DNA from 3 places in the Sporosarcina pasadenensis genome. Region 2 is predicted to be linked to each of the others. Evidence: predicted binding sites of a transcription regulator. Region 2 holds the regulator's gene; each other region holds the start of a gene.
What was found. The regulator LexA, encoded in region 2, represses DNA repair genes until DNA is damaged. The targets are predictions, from matches to a motif close to CGAACATATGTTCG.
Positions count from the first base shown of each region.

Region 1 (8,309 bases), on a different contig from region 2:
GAACGTTTGAAAATTGATAGCATATGATTGACGCTCCTTTATTCATCCTTCTATATAAGGATACGAATCTATTTTATCAAACTATAGACGAAAAGACTACCTTGTTAAGAAATTGTGCGCGCGAGTTAGGGATACTCATTCTTACAAAAGGGTAAGGTAGTTTTGAGTGCCTACTTTCACTAACTTGGGTGCTTTCCATTGACAGACGTGCTATAATACTTGTGGCTAACTAAATTATTGTTATTTACGGGGAGGAAGGACATGTTATTCCTTGCAATGGCTGCTGCATTCATAGCTTCCATCATACTGACTCCGCTTGTCATAAAATTCGCGTTCCGTATCGGGGCGGTTGATCATCCGAACTATCGGAAGGTGCATGCATCCGTCATGCCGCGTATCGGAGGGATGGCAATTTTCGGTGCATTCGTCATCGGTTATTTATTATTGCGCCCATCAGATGAGCATGCTGTCGGAATTCTTGTTGGAGCCATCATCATTATTGTCACAGGCTTCCTCGATGATATGCTTGAAATCACCGCCAAGGCGAAGCTGATCGGCCAATTGGCTGCAGCAATCGTCGTCGTTACATGGGGCGGTTTACAAATTGAAATGATTAACTTGCCGTTTTTTGGCGCATTTGATTTCGGCTATTTAAGTATCCCAATTACGATCATTTGGATCATTGGTATTACAAATGCTATTAATCTCATTGACGGATTGGATGGACTGGCGGCGGGCGTTTCTACGATTGCCCTTATTTCCATCACGGTCATGGCGATGATCATGGGCGAAATGTTTGTTGTAGCTACAGCTGCCATTTTGGCTGCAAGCTCACTTGGCTTCTTGTTCTTCAATTTCCATCCGGCGAAAATATTCATGGGGGATACGGGATCTTTATTCCTCGGGTATATGATTTCGGTGTTGGCGTTATTAGGGTATAAGAATGTCGCGATGATTTCTCTTATCATCCCGATCATCATACTCGGCGTTCCGATTTCGGACACATTCTTTGCAATCATTCGACGTGTGCGGATGAAACAGCCGATTTCAGCACCGGACAAATCGCACTTGCATCACTGCTTGTTGCGTGCGGGGTTCTCTCACCGTCAGACCGTCCTGATCATCTATGGACTGGCTATCCTCTTCGGTGTAGCAGCAGTACTGTTCTCTCAAGCAACTGTATGGGGCGCCATCGTTCTGATCGCCGTCATGCTCATTGCAATCGAGCTGTTCGTCGAAATCATCGGTCTCGCGGGAACGAATTACAGGCCATTATTGAACTTGGTCCGTATGATTGGAAAATAAATGAATGCTATACAGCAAAGGTGCTATGCGAAATTTCGCATAGCACCTTTTTTATTACAAAAAAACATCCCGCTGAAACGAATCAGCTGGGATGGTAAGTTTTAATTAATAATCATCGCTGCCTTCTGCAGTTTCATCAGCTGTTCCGATGACATTCGTGCTATCCGTTAAAGAGGATGAGTCCGGAATCAAGCCGAGATGGGCTTTCAACAGCTGACTCACATTCTGTAAATCACTCTCGTCCAACTGATAATAATATGGACCTTTCGACCAGTCGTCATAGCCTTTCAAATTGATTGAGTCAATTTTCGGCATGCCGCCTTTTGCATATTCCCAGAAAGAAGTCATTTCTTTGAACGTCATGTCGGTTTTCATATTCTCGCCGACAGCTTCGATGACGTCACCGTATTTTGTAATGGACTTCACTGACACCATTTCTTTAATGATTGCCTGCAAAATCATTTGCTGGCGTTTCCCGCGCTCGAGATCACTATCGAGTTTACGTGTCCGCGCCAATGCGAGGGCATGTCTGCCGTCAAGCACTTGCAATCCCTTTGTCAATTGAATCGTGTTTCTATCATTTTCATCTTTTTCGAGCCTATTATACGGAACTTCGACTTCGATGCCGCCCAGTGCGTCGACAACTTCAATGAACGCATTGAAGTTCATTTTCACATAGTAATCGATAGGGATATCGAGCATTTCTTCAACCGTTTCGATAGCCGCATGAGTCCCTCCATATGCATGGGCATGGGTGATTTTGTCCTTATACCCGATCTTTGGGATATAGACGTATGAATCACGCGGAATGCTTAGTATTTTCACTGATTTCTCTTCCGGATTGAATGTAGCGACGAGAAGGGCATCGGAACGGCTATAGCTGTCTCCTTGCATACGCGCCTCGCTGTCATCTACACCGATGAGGAGGACGGATACATTGTCCTTCGCAGGTTCTACTTTTGCTTCGCCCCTGAATTCGGATTTCTGTGTAGCGGGAACTGCTTCGTAAGCTCGATCGACTGCCTGTTCAGCTTGTTGCCGTAATGAAAGCCCATAGGCTGCAATCGCAAGCAAGGCGGTTAGCGAAACTAATAGCCCGATCTTAATTGCCAGCCGTGCTTTAGACGTCTTCTTTTTCATCTTTTTATAATCTCTTCTTTTCATAGCTTGTATAGGCCTCCACCATCGGCTAAGGAATCTCCCAAGCAGATTTAATGTTCCATGAAAAACGGAAAGTTGATGCGCAAATGTACAGAATCCCGCAAAATACACAATAAATCGTCAACTTTCATCATTATACTATTAATTTCCTTATCCGTATACTATTATTGCACGTCGAATTCAAGGAACGTAGTCGAGACTTCAGAAATTTCTGCTTGACCGTTCGTCAACTCGGTCATCCAACCGATGAACGTATCTATTTCCGCAATAGGAACATATAGGAGTAAACTGACGTCTTCTTCATATAGGATCTCTTCAAGTGGGTAAGGAGACTGCCTCGCTTCATTCTCAACTTTTCCAAGCCAAGTATAATCGATCGTCACTTTCATAAGCGCATGCAGCTTTCGTTCAACGACACCTGTCGCAGCAATCCCCTCGGTAGTGGCACGACCGTATGCGCGGATGAGACCGCCGCCGCCTAATTTGATGCCCCCGAAATAACGTGTCACGACAACGGCAGTATCTTTCAACCCTTGCTTCTTTAGTACTTCCAGCATGGGAAAGCCCGCCGTGCCCGACGGCTCTCCGTCGTCATTTGCCTTCTGGATATGATCGTGCTCGCCGATAATATAGGCTGAACAATTATGTGTTGCGGTATGATGCATCTTTTTAATGTCTTGAATGAAGTCGTTTGCTTCCTCCTCGCTCTCTACACGCTTGACGTATGTGAGGAATCTGGACTTCTGTATGACGATTTCACTTTCACCTGACAAATTGACTGTTTTATAATCTGCTCGCATTTGCAGCACTCCTATCACTTGTAATACAATCTTAATACGCAATTAGTTTTATGATGATATAATAATAAAGTGTATAAGGAATTATGGAATACTGCAACATTGCCTATGTATAGCTTTTTTCGCTTTTCAGAAGGGAGGGGTTGAGATGGCAGAGAAGACAGTGGATATCCAGGATTTGGAAAGAATATTCGATAATATGGTTAATGTGATGGATCAATCCAAAAATGACATTTTCACTATTAGTGAACAAAGCCGTCAAACCTTCCATGAGATGCAAACCGAACTGGTTATTATTAAAGAAGATATTTCCCGGGTAATCACTGAAGGGGATTACTTGGAAGATATGACTCGCCAATCTCGAAGACGGCTGGCAGATGTTTCCAAAAACTTCATGAACTATTCCGAAGAAGAAGTACGTCAAGCGTATGAAGTTGCTAACGATTTACTCGTCAGACTATCAATCAACCGTATGGAAGAAAAGCAATTGCGTGTAAGGCGGGATGAGTTGGACCGCCGCATTGCGGCCCTTTTGGAAACGATTGAAAGAGCGGATCACCTTGTCAATCAAGTGACAACGGTAATTACATATTTGACATCCGATTTGAAAAAGGTCGGGGAAGTGTTGGAAACTGCCCGACAAAAACAGGAGTTCGCCATTCAAATCATCCAGGCCCAAGAGGAAGAACGCAAACGACTATCGCGCGATATCCATGATGGTCCTGCACAGATGCTTGCCAATGTGCTGCTCAGATCGGGGCTTATTGAAAAGACGTTCAATGAAAGAGGCCCAATTGATGCCTTATCCGAACTGAATCAATTGAAAGAAATGGTCAGAAATGCCCTTCTTGAAGTGCGCCGCATCATCTATGATCTGCGTCCGATGGCATTGGACGACCTCGGACTGATTCCGACACTACGAAAATATTCTTCAACTGTCATGGAATATGAAAAAGGTGTCACAATCCATTTCATGAATAATGGAACGGAAAAGAGGTTGGAATCCAACATCGAAGTTGCGATTTTCCGGCTTGTCCAAGAATGTATAACGAATGCACTTAAACATGGAAAATCTAGGGATGTTTGGGTGAAAGTCGAATGGCTTCGTGATACAATGAATATTGTCGTGAAGGATAATGGTGTAGGGTTCGACCCGAATCAAACTAAAGATAAATCATTTGGCATTATAGGGATGCGGGAGCGCGTCGAACTGCTGAAAGGCGAGATGAAAATCATGTCGACAATTGGCAAAGGCACAACAGTATTATTCCGTATTCCGTTACATGAAAATATAATTGAATAGGGTATTGGGAGGGAATGACAATGACGAAAATTTTAATTGTAGATGATCATCAGCTATTCCGTGAAGGAGTTAAAAGAATCCTGGATTTCGAAGACTCATTCGAAGTAGTGGGAGAAGGGGACGATGGCAGCGAAGTGGTCGAGTTATACCGCCGCTTTGAGCCGAACGTCGTCTTGATGGACATTAATATGCCTGGCATGAATGGAGTGGAAGCGACGGAAGTCCTGAAAAATGAATTTCCGGAAGCGAAAGTGATCATGCTCTCCATCCATGACGATGAATCATATGTATCACATGCGCTGAAATCGGGCGCGCTTGGTTATATGCTGAAAGAAATGGACGCAGACGCAATTGTGCAAGCAATTAAAGTCGTTGCGGCAGGAGGATCTTATTTACATCCAAAAGTGACACATAATCTTGTGTCCGAATTCCGCCGTCTCAGCGAACGTGAACATAAAGGATCTTTCCAACAAAATGATATCCGCCGCCCGCTTCATTTATTGACGAAGCGCGAATGCGAAGTTTTGCAGCTGTTGACAGATGGGCAAAGCAACCGGACAATCGGGGAAACGCTTTTCATTTCCGAAAAAACGGTGAAAAACCATGTTTCGAGCATCTTGCAAAAAATGGGTGTCAACGACCGTACACAAGCGGTCGTCACAGCAATCAAAAACGGCTGGGTCGAAGTGAAGTAATGTTATTATAATAAGGACCTTCTATAGGAAGGTCCTTTCAGAATGTAGACAAAGTCGTTTTTTGACTTTGTCTACACTCAATTTTAGGGAAAACACGATAAATAGACATATCCTCAGCCTGATTGAAAACGCTTGTCAGCCTAGGCGCGAAGTGGAGCGAAGACGCGAATAGAACTAAAGTTCATGAGCGGACGAGCGACACGAGCAACAACGGATGCGAGCGTTTGTCAACAGGCTGAAGGGGCCTCCTCATGGAAGGTCCCTTTTACCGTATAGGAGGAAGAATAGTGAAGAAAATGCTCGTTTTTTCAATGCTTATATTGGTGCTTCTTGTTGGCGCATGCTCGAAAAAAGAAGAGACGTCGAATCATGGTTCGGTGAATGACGGGGAAAGCCCGAGTGAATTCGGTTCAATCGACCACGGCGTAGATGAAAATAAAGTAGGCTTCAACATGTCTGGCGACACAATCGAAGAGGCTGCAAACGTGCCGGCGGATGAAAAAGAGCTGATCATGCAATCATTCGACACGTATATCCATGCATTTAACGATCAGAATATCGATGAATATATGGACACGCTGTCCGAGAAGCCGAAGAGCTTCAATCTTGATGAAGAGCGTGAATACATTGAAAGCGTATTTGAACAATATGAACTATCCCGCGAAGCTAAGGACACTACGATTGTGAAATTTGATGAGGAGACGGGTGAAGCCCAAGTGTTCGCAAACTTGTTGACGAAGATGAAACAGAAGTCCACCGGCTTAGAGACGAACCGTGATGGCAGGCAAGTGACCGTCTTTACAAAAGAGGGCGGAGAATGGAAAGTAAACTCCGTTTATTATATGGAAGAACAGAAATAACGTTTATTTACAATTAAATGTCCACAGACTTAAACTGCCCAAGCGAGCCGGGCAGTTTTTTTATTCTTTTTTTAACAAATAATTTTTATTCGCGACTCGAGTTGCTTGGAGTGGAAGGCGGCGACTCCAGCGAAAGCCGTTACGAAGAACGGCTTTTGCGAGCACAAGCGTAGCGTTGCGAGCAGGATATGTAGGCTGCCTTAATTTCTGCAAAAGGCGCAGAAATACGGCAAATCGAACCCTTCGCTGTTCGATTGGAAAGCGTCCGCCTGCAACGGAAAGTAACGGCTTTTACGTTACGAATCGGTTAAAATTACCTTCCCTCACCATATTGCTTTCTGAAAATGAAGAAGGTATAATGGGAACAAATGTTCCTTTTGAAGGGAGGAAACCGTAATGCCTTTAATTCCAGCGAAGGCATTGCCCCATTTTGAAAACATGATCTACTTGCCGATGGTTCTCATCGTATTGCAGCGCGACCGGGAACTGTTCGAAAAAGGCCCGTTCAAATTGAAGGGCCCTTATTTGAAAATGGTCGACGCCACGATGAAACAAGTCCAAAGTGAACTGCAAGAAACGACATTTTTTTTGCGACGCAATAATATGAAAGTAATCCGGAAAACGAGGGATAGTATGTTCACGGAATACATTTTCATTAATGGCGGCTATGAAGACCACCGTCGCTATTTAAATGTCCGGCTTCGCAACCGGACGGAAGAATTATTGGACTTGTATTTTACAACGTCGGGAAATCATTCGGCGGGTCATTAGGCGGAAACAGAAAGGAAGTACGGCCGTAATTCCTCTGCCTCTTCAAGAAATCCCTCTCAAGTAATTTGGCCAAAGCATATTGCCGGTTCATCGTCGGGACTGAAATGTCCAGTTTGTACTTTTTTCCATTCTCCAATGTGACGGAAGTGCCTAAGCCGTCAGCTTCATAAAAATCGATCGCGTGGTAGGAAAGCCATACATTTTGATCCGCTGAAGGAGATAATGTCGGAATGAATATGAATGGAATGCCGAAAGCGTTTGCCAACAGAAAAGGTGCTTTCTGCTTATTATCCCCAAATAATCGTCTGGCCGTACTCATGACGGTTGCATAACTGGAGCCATAGTAAGTGCAGGAACCGGTCATAATATGTAGCGGTTTTTTTGGAACGATCACTATCTTGTCCCGCTCAATAACCCTTGTGAAAATCTTATTGCCCTCTTCCTTCGGTTGCAACATGAGGGTATCATGCGAAATATAGTATCTTGGTTCGAATTCAGTCAAATCCACTTCCCCCTATCCTATTAATTCCATCCCATCCCTCAACTAGTATTATAGGATACAAAAATAGAAAAACAAGTCTTTTAAATGAATAATTAGAACTATTCAATAAAAATCTTGCTTCGGAAGAAAAAACCCCCGTCACCAAACGGGGGAGGGAATCGTTTATTCAGCTTGATAATCCAATGCGGCAGCTCCAAGTGTTTTCGCTGCAATCAGCATCGCTTGTTCCTCAAAATCGAATTTCGGATGGTGATGAGGATATGTTTCAGCTGGCTGGGCACCGGTGAAGAAGAATGTGCCGGGCACTTTTTCCAAATAGTACGCGAAGTCTTCTCCGCCCATTTGCGGTTTGCTTTCCACGACATGCTCAACGCCAGGAACTGATTCTGCAACACGTTTCAAGTGCTCGGTTTCTTCTTTATGGTTCACGACGGCAGGGTAGCCGCGGAAATAGTCGAATCGGATTTCGCAATCATTGGCGAGTGCCGTACCTTCCACGACTCGAGCCATTTCTCGCTCCATCATGTCGCGGACGCCGGGATCGAATGTGCGCACAGTGCCGCCTAGCTTTGCGGAATCGGCGATAACATTGAAAGCGTTATCCGCAACGAATGAACCGACGGACAATACAGCCGATTCGATCGGGTCAACGCGGCGGGACACGAGCTGCTGCAAGTTCATGACGAGCTGCGCTCCGATGACGATAGCATCCTTCGTCTGGTGCGGAGCCGCTCCGTGGCCTCCCGCGCCTTGAATCGTGATTTCAAATCGGTCGGCAGCCGCCATGACCGGTCCTGTTAAATATTCGATAGTTTTAAAGGGGATAAGCGACCAAAGATGTGTGCCGAAAATTACGTCGACACCATCGAGGCAACCGTCCTCGATCATTGAAATGGCCCCTCCTGGAGCAAATTC
Region 1 covers NZ_JBFEGM010000002.1:208,504-216,812, reverse strand. The annotation lists gene secA2 (accessory Sec system translocase SecA2) at 1-23, opposite strand, end outside; gene AB1K89_RS04800 (glycosyltransferase family 4 protein) at 262-1,305, shown strand; gene AB1K89_RS04795 (LCP family protein) at 1,411-2,469, opposite strand; gene AB1K89_RS04790 (YigZ family protein) at 2,631-3,266, opposite strand; gene AB1K89_RS04785 (sensor histidine kinase) at 3,412-4,566, shown strand; gene AB1K89_RS04780 (response regulator) at 4,587-5,261, shown strand; gene AB1K89_RS04775 (nuclear transport factor 2 family protein) at 5,558-6,121, shown strand; gene AB1K89_RS04770 (YhjD family protein) at 6,518-6,892, shown strand; gene AB1K89_RS04765 (competence protein ComK) at 6,858-7,394, opposite strand; gene AB1K89_RS04760 (M20 family metallopeptidase) at 7,557-8,309, opposite strand, start outside.
Region 1: the regulator LexA is predicted to act here: its motif matches at 6,483-6,496, upstream of AB1K89_RS04770 (YhjD family protein).

Region 2 (8,309 bases):
TATAAGCACCGCGTTTCACGCCATCCATTGCAAGTTCACCGGATTTCGGCAACACTTCTAGATTCTGACGGGATAAGACGAGTAATGTCGGTCTGTTCTTCGATGAGACCGCAATATTCCATGCAGCCGAAGTTTCATTGCCATCAGCCGGGCGGATGACTGTCAATCCTGGCATTGAACGGAATGATGATAAATGTTCAACCGGTTCATGTGTAGGACCATCTTCACCTACTGCGATGCTGTCATGTGTAAATACGTATGTGACAGGCATGCCCATGAGAGCGGACAATCTGATTGCCGGTCTAACGTAATCGCTAAATACGAAGAACGTTCCACCGAACACATGTACCCCACCGTGAAGCGCCATACCGTTCAAAGCAGTACCCATCGCAAATTCACGGACACCGAACCAAATGTTACGGCCTGTATAATCTCCCGGTAGGAAGTCTCCCGCACCTTTGATCGTCGTCTTGTTTGACCCTGCAAGGTCTGCGCTTCCACCAAAGAATGAAGGCAATACGTTTGCAATGGCATTGATCGCGTCTCCTGAAGCTGAGCGGGTTGCATGTGATGAACCAACTTCATACGTAGGAAGCGCTTCTTGAAGTCCTTCAGGCATTTCACCTTTGATGGCAGCCTTCAATTGATTTGCTAATTCAGCATGTTCGCTTTCATATTGTGCAAACAGCTCGTTCCACTGTTGTTCTTTCTTGACGCCCAATTCATCGGTTGCCTCTTTGAATGTCTCATAGACGCCTTCGGGAACACAGAAATCCTCTTCGTACGTCCACTTGTAGTATTCTTTCGTAAGCTTCATTTCGTCTTCGCCAAGAGGTGCACCGTGGACGTCTGCCTTACCGGATTTATTTGGCGAGCCATACCCGATGACCGTCTTCACTTCAATCATTGTCGGGCCGCCTGAATTGCCTTTCGCCTCTTCAATTGCTTTTGAAACCAGTTCGATATTATTGCCATCTTCCACACGGATATAGTTCCAGCCATATGATTCGAAACGCTTACGGATGTTTTCCGTAAATGACATATCCAAATCTCCATCCAAGGAAATGTCGTTACTATCGTAGAGGACAATTAATTTATCCAATTGCAGATGTCCTGCAAGGGAAATCGCCTCTGCTGCTACACCTTCCATGAGGTCACCGTCGCCGCAGAGCGCGTACGTGTAATGGTCTACAATGTCGAAACCTGGACGGTTATAAGTAGCCGCCAAATGCTTTTCAGCCATCGCCATTCCTACTGCCATTCCAATTCCTTGTCCGAGTGGTCCCGTTGTCGCTTCAACACCGACAGTATGGCCGTATTCAGGATGTCCTGGCGTTTTCGATCCCCATTGTCTGAAGTTTTTCAATTCCTCCATCGGTAAACCGTAGCCGCTTAAGTGAAGCAGGCTGTATAACAGCATGGAACCGTGACCTGCCGATAGGACAAAGCGGTCGCGGTTGAACCATTCAGGATTCGAAGGATTATGATGCATATGTTTCGTCCATAGGGTGTAAGCCATCGGAGCAGCTCCCATTGGCAATCCCGGGTGGCCGGAATTTGCCTTTTCGATTGCATCGATGGATAACGTCCTAATCGTGTTTATTGCTAATTGGTCAATCTTTTCGGTCATTCAGAACATCCTTTCCCATGCTTTATCTTATAGTTGCAATTGTTATTACCTCTATAGTGTAGTCAATATATAGATGAAATACAATCCATCCTATGTTCGGATGTTCAGTTCAGGAACTTCTTATTCCGTGCATCTTTCACTTTGTCAGGTGTGACGTCGTTGCCTTGAGGATCGATCACTTTGACGTTTTCGATTGTGTCACGCATGGATGAGCGGAATGTTTCCAAGTATTCTTTGCGCAGTTGAGTTTGTTCTTTTGCTTCTTCGATTGATAGGCCGATTGTTTTCGACTTTTTCGATAGTTCGTTGATTCGTTTAATTTTATCTTGTGATAACATGGTATTCCTCCAGTTGTGTTGTCCAACATTCAATTGTTAACAGGATTTCCACTTCAGGTGGACGCTTTCCAATCGAACAGCGAAGGGTTCGATTTGCCTTAATTTCTGCGCATTTTGCAGAAATTAAGGCAGCCTTCTTCACTCTGCTCGTAACGCTGCGCTTTTACTCGCAAAAGCCGTTCTTCGTTACGGCTTTCGCTGGAGTCGCCACCTTTCGTTTCAATCCTAAGTGATCCTTAATAACAAACCAATAAACAATAGAAGTGGAACTTATTAAAACTATACTTTGAAGGTATACAAAAAGAGCAGGAAGTGCAACCAATCAGCCTTCCTGCTCTAGTTCATATTCTTTATATCTTCTGTGGACCGTTGCTTTGCTTACGTTATGGCCAAGTCCTCTCAGTACACTTGCGATTTCTTCGAAAGTAAGTCCCTTTTGACGCAGTGATACAATTTCACTGATTGGAACTTCGATACGTTCGCGTCCTTCTACATTTCCTTTGTTTTTCAAATTCCGTTCTGGTCTGTACCCGTCGCGGACTGCACGTTTCATGCCTCTCCGGATTTTGGCGTTGTGCAATTTACGTTGATACTCTTCGACAATCGCCAATATTTCCAGCAGCATCGTGTCCATTTCATTCAATTGTAATGCGCCATTATCATGGTTTGTAATGACGACGGTGTTTGTCTTGGCGAGCAAATGCAGGATGGCGACCCTCGCGTTCCCCCTGCCCAGTCTTGTTTCGTCTTGTATGAGTACAGCGTCAATCTTTTCGTCGCGGATGAAGTCCAATAAGTCAAGCAATCCTTCGCGATCCATATCGTAGCCGCTATGTTTTTCCTTGAATATATGTACGATCTTCAGTCCCAGCTCATCTGCAAGTTTCTTCAGTTCCTCTTCTTGCCTAGATAATGAAGCTTCCTGTGAATCCTTTTCTGTGCTGACACGGCAATAAAGGACGCATGTCTTCAATTTACCTGTCATCATTCTTCTCCCGCCAATTCGGTCATCATCGAGTCGGGGAAGACTGGGTCAACTTTCGGCAATATTAATCTTTCTCCTGATTTTATTGTAGTAGACTGCATGTCATTTAGTTCCATTACTCTCGCAATCCATTTCTTTGGATGATCATTGTTGGAATAGTCTTGCGCCAATCCCCAAAGAGTATCCCCTTCTGCTATTGTCACTTCGACAAATGAATTTGAAGCTGATTTAGCTTCTCTCATGACACCTACGATTGTAAAAGCTGTGCAAAGGAAAACAATTAATAGAATAAATCCGTATTTTTGAATGAAAGTCATAAAAAACCCCTCCAAGAATGTTTGTTCGGAATGCATGTTCCCATTATAGGACACGTTTTTTTAGAAGTCAACAAAACTTTCGAACCTTTGTTTGCCAATTGTCCGAACACCTGTTATACTCTCCTTAAGAAACGATTGCGGCTGCGGACATGCGTTCGCACAATTGTTAATCATTGATTCTATTATTTGGAGGGTGGAATTATGAAGAAAATCTCAAAGAGACAGCAGGATATCCTATCGTTTATCAAAGATGAAGTGAAGCTGAAAGGATATCCGCCTTCCGTGCGTGAAATCGGCGAAGCTGTCGGACTAGCTTCAAGCTCAACCGTGCATGGGCATTTGGCTAGATTGGAAAGCAAAGGATATATCCGTAGGGACCCGACAAAACCGAGAGCGATCGAGGTATTGGATCCTGAAGGTCTGACAGCGCTGAAATCTGGCGTAGTCCACGTTCCGCTTGTCGGAAAGGTGACCGCGGGGTTGCCGATTACCGCAATTGAAAACATCGAGGAATACTTCCCTTTGCCGGATACGTACGGTACGTCCGACGATAAGCTGTTCATGCTTGAAATTGTCGGAGATAGTATGATAGAAGCTGGAATTCTAAATGGGGATTATGTCGTCGTCAAGCAGCAACATACTGCACACAATGGTGAAATTGTTGTCGCCATGACGGAAGAGGATGAAGCGACGGTTAAACGCTTCTTCAAAGAAAAGGATTACTTCCGCTTGCAACCGGAAAATGAATCAATGGAGCCGATCATCGTCAATTCAGTTTCCATTCTTGGGAAAGTTGTCGGCGTTTACCGCCAAATTCATTAAACAAAAGCAGAGGGTGGCGGTTAACCGTGACAGGCATAAGGAGGATCTGCGAAACGGCGGTTTTTGCCGTGTAGCGGAGCCGACTTATGACCCGAACGGTTGCCACCCGGAGTCTAGACGGTATATGAAAAAAGAGGATGACCGAGTCGATTCGCTTCGACTGGATCATCCTCTTTTCATGTCAATTACTCATCATCTCATTTTTCAGCAGCTTATCCATGGACGACATGACAGCAGCCTTAACGTGTTCATATGTCAATCCACCTTGTACGTAGGCAGTGTAAGGCGGACGGATCGGGCCGTCTGCGGTAAGCTCGATACTTGAGCCTTGAATAAATGTTCCGGCAGCCATGATGACATCATCAGTATAGCCAGGCATATACGACGGTTCTGGTGCATAATGCGCATTTACCGGCGAGTTCTCCTGAATTGTCCTACAGAAAGCGATCATCTGCTCAGCATTTTCAAAGTTTACGGACTGTATCAAATCAGTCCTTTCAGTTGAATAATGTGGAGTAGTATCGAGTCCGAAGCTTTCTAGGAATCCTGCTGTAAAGAGAGCACCTTTGACAGATTGACTGACGACGTGCGGCGCAATGAAGAAACCTTGGTACATTTCCAACAACGTATCAAGAGATGCGCCCGCTTCCGCACCGATTCCAGGTGATGTCATACGGTAAGCACATTTTTGCACAAGGTCTGCACGTCCCGCAATATACCCACCTGTTCTAGCAAGACCCCCACCTGGATTTTTTATGAGTGAGCCAGCCATCAAATCGGCACCTACTTCAATCGGCTCTTTCGTCTCCACGAATTCACCGTAGCAATTATCGACAAATACGATAAGGTCCGGGTTAATCGATTTAACAAAGCAGACCATTTCCCCGATTTCTTCAATAAGAAAAGAAGGACGGTCCGAATACCCTTTTGAACGTTGAATGCCGATCATTTTCGTCTTACTATGGATATTCTTCTTCACTTCATCAAAATCGACTTCGCCGTCTTCCTTCAGGTCGACGTGTTTGTATGTGATTCCCCAATCAGTAAGCGATCCGGTATCTTCACCGTTACCGGACACGATCGAATCTAGTGTATCGTATGGTTTACCCGTTATATAAAGGAGTTCATCCCCTGGCCGGAGTACGCCGAACAAGCTCGTTGAGATCGCATGTGTCCCCGAGATGATCTGGTTACGAACGAGACAGGCTTCTGCGCCGAATGTGTCTGCATATACTTGTTCGAGCACATCCCTGCCGCTATCATCATATCCGTAACCCGTAGAGCCGGTCAGATGAAAATCGCTCACCATGTTTTTTCGGAATGCCGCCAGCACTTTCCGTTGATTGTAAAAGGCCGTCTTTTCAATTTTTCTAAAGTAAGGGGCCAGTTTTTGTTCAGTTTCTTCCGCTTTCATTTCGATATCGGAAGTAAATTCATGTATCATCATTCCAATTTCCTCATTCCTACAAATAGTCACTAGTATATCTTATCAGTCTAATGGAATTGGTCAATCGAAAACGATCGGTATTGGCAGAGCCTCTATTTTGATATACTATATGAAGTGTTTGGAGTAAGGAGGAACATCATGGCTTGGGAAGTTTTCAGTTTTATCGGTACGGCGGCTTTCGCCATTTCCGGAGCGTTAGTTGCACAAGAAGAGAAATATGATATTTTTGGAGTATATATATTAGGGATGGTGACGGCGTTCGGCGGAGGTGCTTTACGAAATGTTCTCCTTGGATTGCCTTCATCCGTTTTATGGAGCCAAGATTTCCTTTTCATCGTTGCTTCGGTATTAATAACATTCATTTTCTTTTTTTCCAAAGCGATCATCAGCCATTGGAATCGTTGGGGCACGTACTTTGACGCCATAGGACTCGCGGCGTTTGCCATTCAAGGAGCGATGCTTGCAGTGAATATGAATATGTCGCTTTACGCAGTGATGGTTGCCGCTGTATTGACAGGTGCAGGCGGTGGAGTGATCCGAGATCTACTCGCTGGCAGACGCCCCCTCATTTTCAAAAAGGATATTTATGCAATTTGGGCGGCAGGTGCAGGTTTCTTTGTAGGAGTCGGTCTCTACGACTATGATTGGGCGCTATACGCACTGCTCGTTATCGTCGCAGCTCTGCGAATCTTATCCTATCATTATCACTGGGAGTTGCCTCGCAGTGATTGATAATATACCCAATAGAAAAAGGAGCAGGGCGAGCCTGTTCCTTTTTCTATTGGGACATATTTTTTATTCCTCATCCTTTAACACTACAGGTTTTGCAGGCACATACGTCGAAATTGCATGCTTGTAGATCAATTGCTGCTTGCCGTCCGATTCCAAGAGAACAGTGTAATTATCATATGATTTGATAAGACCTTTCAACTGAAAACCATTCAATAGGAATACAGTGACGAACGTGTTATTTTTCCGTAATGAGTTCAAAAATGTTTCTTGCATGTTACCTTGTGACATACACCCCAGCCTCCAATTGCTTCTATATTTCTCTTGCCTTTTTACTTATTCGATTCCGCCTCTTCAAAACCCTTTAAAATCGATAAAATTCCATCTACAATATTTCCTTTGTCTACAATTACATCAAACCAAGAGATTTTCACTTTGTTTCGAAAATACGTCAATTGGCGCTTGGCATAATGACGAGTATTTTTCTTGATTAACTCTACTGCTTCGTCCAATGAGATGGCGCCTTCAAAATATTGATAAAGCTCCTTATATCCTATCGCCTGGACCGACTGGACATTTCGGACGCCCTTTTCCCACAATCCTCTCGCCTCTTCCAGCAGTCCTTCCTCCATCATCTGATCGACCCTTACATCGATTCGCTCGTAAAGAACTTCCCTGTCGAGTTTGAGACCGACGATTAAATGATCATATAACGGCGCATCACCTGCTCCTTGTTCATGCTCATTTTTCGTTTTGCCAGTCACTTCGATGATTTCAAGTGCCCGTATCAAACGACGATGGTTATTCGGATGAATTTTTTCTGCACTTTCAGGATCCAGTTTTTGTAGTCGATTGTACAGACGCTCCGCGCCGCCTTCCGACTCAAGTTCTTTTTCCAATTCAGCTCTGACTTTTTCATCCCCCGCCTCTTCTGTGAATCTGAAATCGAAAAGAACCGACTGGATATACAAACCCGTGCCGCCGACAATGATCGGCTGTTTGCCTCGGCTTTGGATCTCTTCAATACAGTTACGCACAGTCGACTGGTATTCCGCTACAGAAAACGACTCGTTCGGTTCCTTGATGTCGAAGAGGTGGTGGGGAATTCCTTCCTTTTCTTGTTCTGTTATTTTCGCTGTGCCAATATTTAATCCTTTATACACTTGCATTGCATCGCCATTGATAATTTCCCCATCAAGCCTTTTGGCTAGCTCGATGCTTAGTGCCGTTTTGCCTGATGCAGTCGGTCCGACGATTGCGATGACTTTATCTGATTGATTCATTCTTTTTTTATCCAATCCTTTACGAAATTAAATACTTGTTCCCGATTCACTTCATTCAACATTTCATGTCGACCGCCTTCGTATAACATGACCGTTACATCCTCGATGCCAGCATCGGTAAATTGCCTTGCAGCCTGCCAGACCCCTTTTCCTTTATTGCCAACAGGGTCATCTAATCCTGATAAGAGGAGGATCGGTAATCCGGTTTGGATTTGTCGGATGTTGTTTTGATCATTGATTTTTGCAAGTCCGTCGAACAGGTCGATGAAAAAACGGGTTGTCGGTACAAAGCCGCATAATGGGTCATTAATATATTTTTCTATCGTTCCTTTGTCTGTCGATAGCCAATCGACAGGTGTTTCCGGTTTGCTGACTGTTTTGTTGAACCCGCCAAACATCAATTTATTAATAAAATAATCTGGCTCATCGAATTTCGTTGCCTTGCCTTTCATATACGCTAATGCTTGTCCTGCGAGCCGGCTCACTCCTGGGTCGCCTGCTGTGCCCAAACAGATGAGCTTATCAAGTTCCCTTCCGAATCTTTGGGCGTACCTCCTTGCAACAAATGAACCCATGCTGTGACCGAAGAGGATCATTTTGGGCGCTTGAAATTTATTCCGGTAATAGTCGATTATCTCATGAGCGTCATCAACGATCCGATCAAAGCCCGCCGCGACTCCGAAATCTCCTAATTCCCCATTTAAATCGGTTGTGTGGCCATGGCCGCGATGATCATGACCGGATACGGCAAAGCCTTC
Region 2 covers NZ_JBFEGM010000001.1:387,408-395,716, forward strand. The annotation lists gene tkt (transketolase) at 1-1,630, opposite strand, end outside; gene AB1K89_RS02020 (DUF896 domain-containing protein) at 1,735-1,968, opposite strand; gene AB1K89_RS02025 (YneB family resolvase-like protein) at 2,291-2,953, opposite strand; gene yneA (cell division suppressor protein YneA) at 2,953-3,270, opposite strand; gene lexA (transcriptional repressor LexA) at 3,472-4,092, shown strand; gene AB1K89_RS02040 (methionine gamma-lyase family protein) at 4,274-5,539, opposite strand; gene AB1K89_RS02045 (trimeric intracellular cation channel family protein) at 5,678-6,271, shown strand; gene hfq (RNA chaperone Hfq) at 6,335-6,559, opposite strand; gene miaA (tRNA (adenosine(37)-N6)-dimethylallyltransferase MiaA) at 6,601-7,551, opposite strand; gene AB1K89_RS02060 (alpha/beta hydrolase) at 7,548-8,309, opposite strand, start outside.

Region 3 (8,309 bases), 150 kb from region 2:
GGGCAATGGCAATTGTCGTACGACCCCTCCGCATTTTTTCCAAGCTTGCTTGGATGGCAACTTCCGTTTCCGTGTCAATGTTTGCAGTCGCTTCATCCAACACAAGGATTTTCGGGTTTGTCGCAATTGTGCGGGCGAATGCGACAAGTTGGCGCTGTCCGCTTGAGAACGTTGATCCCCGCTCAGTCACTTTCTGTGAATATTTATCCGGCAGCTTTTCAATGAACTCATTCGCTTGGACGAATTCTGCTGCGGCCCGAACTTCTTCCGAGGACATACCTTCATTATGCAGACGAATGTTGCTCTCAATATCCCCATAGAAAAGGAATGGATCCTGAAGGACAAGGCCGACTTTCTTCCGTAATTCCGCTTTCGGCAAATCTTTCAAGGAGACTCCATCAATGAAGATCTCTCCTTTGTCATATTCATAGAACCTCATGAGCAAGTTGATGATGGAACTTTTTCCGCTTCCCGTATGACCGACCAATGCAACCGTTTCGCCGGCATTCGCAGTGAAGGAGATGTTTTTCAATACATCATTTTTACCGTCGTATGAAAACGTCACATTCCGGAACTCAATTGTTCCTTCATGGATTTTCTTATGCTCTGTTTCCTGTTGTGCAGGCTCCATATCCGGATCATCCATCAATTTGAATACACGCGATGCCGATACGAGTGCCTGTTGGAAGATGGACATCCGCTGCATTACTTGTTGGACCGGTTGGAATAGACGGCCGATCAACGTGGTGAATGCATAGATGATCCCTACTTCTACTGCACTGTCCAATGACATGAATCCGAAATAGCCAAGGACGAAAACGATGGCGAACGCATATAACAAATCGATGAATGGTCCTAATAGCACACTATCGAATTTGATGTTCCGCATTCCTGCACGATAATGTCCTTCATTTATGTCATCGAATTCCTTCGACAACCGCTCCTCTTGCCGGAAGGCCTGGATCATGCCCATGCCTGATAGTGATTCTGCAATCTTGGCATTCAATTGGCTCAGTCGCTCACGGATGTCCTGATAGAAATCAGCGCTGTATCGACGATAGACAACGATGATCGCCATAAACAACGGCAAGAGCACCATGGAAACAATCGATAGTTTAACATCAAGTGAAAAGAGCGCAATATAGACGCCGATAATGACGAAAATCGCTTGCAGAAAAGTGACGACGACGCTGACGAACATTTCCTTGATCGATTCCGTGTCATTCGTCACACGCGATACGATGCTTCCAGCCGGGGTCCTATCAAAATACCGCATACCGAGTCCTTGGACCTTCGTGAAGACATCAATCCTCATTTGTTGAATGACTTTTAAGGCGATGTCCTGGAAACGGAGTTGTTGGAAATAGGACACAACGACAATGAAGATTTGCAGCCCGATATACACGAGGGCGAGCGTCATTACTTCGTTTTTCGGGAAGTGAAGCGGCGTCAAATAATTATCGATGAATGATTGGATGATGAGTGGTCCGACAATGCTTCCCGTAATCGTCAAAACTAGGAAGAACAATGCGATCGAGATACTCGCTTTATGCGGGATTGCATAGCGCATTAACCGCTTGAACACTTTCCATTGGTCCTTCGCTGTCAATTTTGGCTGTTTTTCCATCTGCATCATTCTTCCCCTCCTTGCTCGACAAGCACTTCCAATTGCTGCAAGTCATACATTTCTTTATACCTTCCATCCAAAGCAATTAATTCTTCATGCGTACCCGCCTCAACAATCGTTCCTTCATGCATGACGATTATTTTATGGGCATGTTGGATGGCGCTTAGTCTGTGTGACGTAATGATCGTCGTCTCGCCTGTTCGTGTCTGCTTTAGCGACTCAAGGATTGCTTCTTCAGTTTTGGCATCGACAGCTGACAATGAATCGTCCAGAATAAGCAATTCAGGTTGCATAATCAGCGCACGTGCAATGGACACCCGTTGCTTCTGGCCGCCGGACAATGAAACGCCCCGTTCTCCTACGACTGTCTCATAGCCTTCCTCAAATCCTGTAATATCGTCGTGGATATGTGCAAGCCTTGCCGCCTCGTAAATCCTTTCCCGATCGATTTTCGGATTCGTGAAGGCGATATTTTCTGCAATCGTCGTTGAAAATAGGAAATGGTCCTGTGGAACGTATCCAATTGATTCGCGCAAACGTTGTTGCTTGTATTGATTGATCGGGTGCCCGCCGTAGACGATGCTTCCCTTATAGCCTTCAAACTCCCTTAGTAATAGCTTCAAGATTGCCGTTTTACCGGAACCGGTCTTCCCGACAATTCCAAGCGTCTCCCCCCGCTTCAAAGTGAAATGGACGTCGTAGAGCGCCGGACTTTCATCGTCCGGGAATTTGAATTCTTCGATATCGAAGAACAGATCCCCTTCCGGACGGCGATCAATTGCTCCTGTGACGTCTTTAATATCAGGATCAATCGACAACAGCTCCATAATACGGCTATACGAAGCGTTCCCGCGTTCCACAATGTTGAATAGGAATCCGAAAGCGAGCATTGGCCAGACAAGCAACCCTAGGTATGTACTGAACGCAACCATGTCACCGATGGACATTTCCTCTGCAATGATGAATTTTGTTCCAAAGTAGAAGGATAGAATATAAGATACCGCAAATATGCCTGTGATGGTCGGATCAAAAAGCGCATCGACTTTTGCCACTCTCATATTTTTCGCAACGACATCTGTTGAAAGATCCGTGAAATCTTCAATATCTTCCTTTTCCTGACCGAATGTTTTGATTACTTTGATGCCAGAAATGCTTTCCTGCGTCTTATCGTTCAGATTGGAGAACGCCTCCTGCGCAAAGCGGAAACGCCGGCGCAGCAATCTTCCATAGTAGCTTGTCAAGAAAATCATGAATGGAAACGGAATAAGTGCAATGACTGTCAATTTCCAGTTGATTGTTAATGCCATCGTCAAAATGACGAATCCGCCCGTTGAAATGGAATCGACGAGCGTCAATATCCCCATTCCTGCCGTCTGTTGTACGGCATTGATGTCGTTTGTCGCATGGGCCATTAAATCCCCGACACGCCTCTTTTGATAAAAAGAAGGTGACATCCTTGTAAAATGATTGAATAATTTCTCACGCATCGTCCTTGATAAAAGAACTGCGGAGCCGAAAATCATGACACGCCAATAATAGCGGGACACGTACATTAAAATTCCGGCAAGCCCCAGGATGATGAGCCACTTCGTCAGCTCGGAAGCTGACAATGTGGCTTCCGTAATATCATCGACGATCAAGCCGATGATTTTCGGAGGAAGCAATTGCAATAAGGAGACGAACACAAGCGCTGCGACACCGAGTCCATATTGTTTCTTCCTTTGTTTAAAAAACCAGCCAAGCTGCAGTAAGACTTTCAAAGTAATCCCCCTTTTTCTCTATCTTTGAATAGTCTATCAAAAGTCTGAACAATAGAAAAGGTACGAAACTCAAATTATTCGGATTCTGAAATACTTTTCAGGTCGACAAACAGAATCCGATGTGTTTCACCATTCTCGGAAAAGAGGTGAAGCATCCCTTCTAACGTATCAATTTTTCGGATATGCCCTTTCACCTCCGCCACTGTTTCATCGTCCCAATAGTGCACGAAAATCTGTAAATTCTTTTCTGCGGCTTCATGGATCTGATAGTTCCATTGTTCGAGTTGCTGTTCATCGGGCTGTTGCCTTGTCGGCAGCCCATCTTCCTTCTGCCATTCCCGTAGCTGTGCGACATGTTCCGGCAGCATCATCGCCGTCCATTTGATACGTCCACGGTCACGGATCATCTGATCATCTCCCTTTGCAAAACTGTTGATTTCCGTTCCAGGCGGACGCTTTCCGCGGGCGAGCGGAGAGCCTCCTCAGTCGCTTCGCTCCCTCCGGGGTCTCCCCTGTCTCGCTTTCCCGCTGGAGTCGCCGCCTTCCACTCCAATCAACGGAGCTTACTGTAACATTTATTTGTAATGTCCCCCAATCAACTTTGACCGATGGACGGCTGTTCCTGCGTTTGTGTAGGAAACTGCTCGCAATACAGCGGTGGAACCGTATTTTTTCCGCAATGAATCCATCGTCTCCCCAAGTTGGCGGTTGCGCCACTTATGCTCATCGAAAAAGCTGAGTTGCATGGCATATTCGTTTTCCAAATTCGCCAGACTAATGGCGATGCGCCGCACCGGACGGCCGTCGTGGAATTCGTCGAGCAGCTTTGTGCAGAGCCGATAAATAGTCATCGTGTCATTCGTTGCTTCATGCATTGAACGGGAGCGTCCGAAGCCTCCTCCGAGTGAATTCTTCGAGTATCCGATCGACAGATGGACTGTCCGCCCCGCTTTGCCCGCTTCCCTCGCCCGCAATGCGACGTCTTCACACATTTCAAGGATGACCGCGAGGATGTCTTCTCGCTTCGTGTAATCGCGGTATAGGATCTGCCCTTTACCGTAGCTGATTTGCCCTTCGACAAGCGGCGCCCCAAGGTCGGACAAGTCGATGCCATGTGCATGATGATACAACTGGTTGCCCATGATGCCGAATTTCGTTTCAAGCCGTTCGAGGGGCGTGCGGGCTAAATCACCTACTGAGAAGATCCCCATATTGTTCAACGTCCTTTCGAGCCGGCTGCCGATGCCCCACATCCGGCTAAGTGGCGCGACCGGCCATAGCCTCGAAGGTATATCGGCATACGTCCAGCGGGCAAAGCCGGTCTTTTTTGCATCCAAGTCAAGGGCCAGCTTCGCCATGAGCATATTCGGTCCCATGCCGCAGGCGGATCTGAGCTGGAATTGGCTGACAAGCTCATCTTGGATTCTCTCGACCGTTTTTTCAGGGGGACCCCATAGACGTTCCGTTCCTCCTAAGTCAATGAAGCTTTCATCGACGGAATACACATGGATTGCCTCCTTCGGCACGTAGCGGTTCAAATTGCGCGCGATTTCCATGGAAACATCGATATAAAACTGCATTTTCGGTTCAATAAGCCGTATGGACGGGTCATCAGGAATTTCATATAGCCGCATTCCCGTCTGCACGCCGAATTCCTTTTTCAAGGCGGGAGAAGCAGCCAGGACGATGCCTCCTTTCCGTTCTTTATTGCCGATGATGGCGATTGGCGTATCCATGACATCCAATCCTTCCATTGCAGCCGCACAACTGGCGTAAAAACTCCTCATATCCAGGCATACAATTTTCCGGTCCGGCAAATTCTCGTACATAGCGTGTATCCCTCCGTAAAGAACACTTGTTCTATACAGTATACCCGGAACGAATGTTCATATTCAATGGTCCTTATTGCCAATTGGCCATAATGGAAAGTGGACTGCCACGGAATAGTCTTTTAGCCCCGTTTTTTGCAAATAAAAAAAGCATCCATCCTGTTAAAGGATAGATGCCTCTGCAGTTCATTCCGCTGCCATATTACTAACTTCCTTTGGCAACTTGAAGTCTTCGATGTCGTTGAAATAGCTATATGTAGCATTCAGCTTTTGGCGGGCCCGATAAGAGTTCCCTCCGCTGTAGTTTCTCATATCCAATGACATTTTGAAGCTAGTCACATAAGAAGTGCTTTTATTGATGGTGATGACCAATTCCATTTTGTCGACGATGCTGAAGCCGTCCTCACGCGGACCGGCATCCGGGAAAAGCTCCTTGAACCGCTTGAAACCATCGCGATTCAAAGTTAAATTCAATGCATATCCGTATTCGATCGGCTCCAAAACAAATTCGTCTTCGAACTCTTTGAACTTGGACAAGTCAAGAATCGGATAGGTTTCCGAAACTAATGTGCCGAATAATTCTTCAATCGAACCAGACGGTAATTCTTCCCATTCGCCTTTGCGGTCGTCAGTGACAAACACTTGATCTCCCACTTGGTACAAATCCATATTATATGCTTTCACGCCACGCGGAAGGACTTTTGATTGGACATGCACTTTAGCAGGATTAAGGAAAGCCTCGACTTGCATATCGTATTTCATGCCAGCTTTCTCGGGATTTTCAATATCGCCGTCATAGACGGTCACCGCGTAATCATCAAACACAATATGAGAACGGACAGCTTTTAATGATGTGTCCATCGCCTCTTGGGATTTGTCCAATAAATCTCCGGCTGTCATTTTCTTTTGAGCCCCTCCCGAATTGGTGCAAGCAGCCAAAAGAAAAACGAGCGAACCAATCGCAAGGGCACTAACTATTTTTTTCACATGTAAACTTCCTCTCTTCAAAACCTACGTTCATTTTACTGGAAGATGCATACTTCATCAATCCATTAGACGGATATTTCGCAAGAGAAGTTGCATTGCACCGAAAATCGGAAATGTTTCAATCTCCCCGAAAATGCCATATGTCTGTCGTGAATTCCGCAATGGTGCGGAGATCTGGCATAAAACCGATACCCGGAGTAGTCGGAACTGTTATATATCCATCTTCCACAATCACTTCGGGCTCAATAATATCCTTTTCCCAATAATGGGACGAGCCCGCTGTATCTCCTGGAAGGATGAAGTTCGGGAGCGATGTCAATGCAATATTATGGGCGCGCCCTATTCCCGCCTCCAGCATGCCGCCACACCAGACAGGAACACCTCTCTCCATGCAATAATCATGGATTCGCTTCGCTTCGGACAAGCCGCCGACTCTCCCTATTTTCACATTAATGACTTTCGTGCTTCCGAGCTCGACCGCTTTCCGCACGTCTTCCAATGAATGGATGCTTTCATCGAGGCAGATCGGCGTCTTCAATTGTTTTTGCAATACGGCGTGATCAACAATATCATCATGTGCAAGCGGCTGCTCAATCATTAGAAGGTCGAACTCGTCCAACTGCTTCAATAAATCGATATCATCTAGTGAATAAGCTGAATTTGCATCCGCCATAAGAGGTACGTCCGGAAAAGCAGACCTCAATCCTCGGAGAACGTCAATATCAGCTCCTGGCTTGATTTTCACTTTGACCCGCTTATAGCCTTCCTCCAAATACCTTTGCACTTTATCGATCAAACTCGCAAGATCCTTTTGAATCCCGATACTGATGCCGACTTCGATTCTCTGACGTTGACCGCCTAACGCTTCAGCCAATGGAATCCCTTTCCGTTTTGCGAACAGGTCCCAGACGGCGCATTCAAGGGCGGCTTTCGCCATATTGTTTCCGCGTATCGGCGCAAAGAGGGGGCCAGTGTCATCAGGATGTCCAATTTCCTTTCCAAGCAGCAGAGGGATAAGGAAATCACGGAGCATATGCAAGTTCGTTTCCACAGTTTCTTCCGTATACCATGGGGCATCGAAAGCGACCGATTCTCCCCAGCCTATGTTCCCCAGCTCATCATGAACTTCCAGCAACAGAAATTGCTTATCCTGCATCGTACCAAAACTTGTTGAAAAAGGTTCCCTCATTCTCATTTTCATCTTACGGATCGTCACTTCTGTAATTTGCAAAATGGATTCCCCTTTCTTTTACATATACGCGTAAAAAACACCCTGCCGTAGCGACAGGATGTCTGCATTATTTACCTACTGTTTCAACATCCACTGTCATCCGCCATCCAAACGGGTCTTCCGCTCTTCCAGTCTGGATGCCTGTCATCGTATCATAGATCCTTTGTGACAGTTCTCCAATCTCCCCATTATTAATGGTGATTTTCTTTTCATTCCAATAAAGTTCCCCAATTGGAGAGATGACCGCTGCAGTACCCGTGCCGAACGCTTCCTCCAATATTCCGGACTGGTAAGCCTCGTAAAGCTCCTCCATGGAAATCTTTCGTTCTGTAATAGGAATGTCCCAGTGCTGCAGCAATTCAATGACGGATTTCCGTGTGATTCCCTCTAAAATGCTTCCATTAAGCTCGGGTGTGACAACTTCCCCGTTCAATTTGAAGAAGACGTTCATCGCACCGACTTCCTCGATGTATCGGTGTTCCTTCCCATCGAGCCACAGTACTTGTGAATAGCCTTTCGCTTCCGCCACTTCCTGCGCTTTCATTGCACCTGCGTAGTTGCCTGCCGTTTTCGCACTGCCTGTCCCACCTGTTACGGCACGGACGAATTCGGATTCGACCGCTATCTTGACGGGGTTGATGCCTTCCTTGTAGTAGGCGCCGACTGGCGAAAGAATGATCATGAAACGATATGTTTTTGAAGGAGCGACCCCTAAATACGGCTGCGTCGCAAAAATGAAAGGCCGGATGTAAAGGGATGTCCCTTCAATATTCGGAATCCAACTCTTATCGACTTGGATGAGCTTCCGAAGGCCGGAAAGAGCGAGTTCCTCATCGAACGCCGGGATGCAGAGCCTTTCATTTGAACGATTCAAT
Region 3 covers NZ_JBFEGM010000001.1:240,277-248,585, forward strand. The annotation lists gene AB1K89_RS01220 (ABC transporter ATP-binding protein) at 1-1,627, opposite strand, end outside; gene AB1K89_RS01225 (ABC transporter ATP-binding protein) at 1,633-3,387, opposite strand; gene AB1K89_RS01230 (YolD-like family protein) at 3,462-3,794, opposite strand; gene AB1K89_RS01235 (Y-family DNA polymerase) at 3,963-5,216, opposite strand; gene AB1K89_RS01240 (DUF6612 family protein) at 5,403-6,203, opposite strand; gene menC (o-succinylbenzoate synthase) at 6,322-7,434, opposite strand; gene AB1K89_RS01250 (branched-chain amino acid aminotransferase) at 7,502-8,309, opposite strand, start outside.
Region 3: the regulator LexA is predicted to act here: its motif matches at 5,263-5,276, upstream of AB1K89_RS01235 (Y-family DNA polymerase).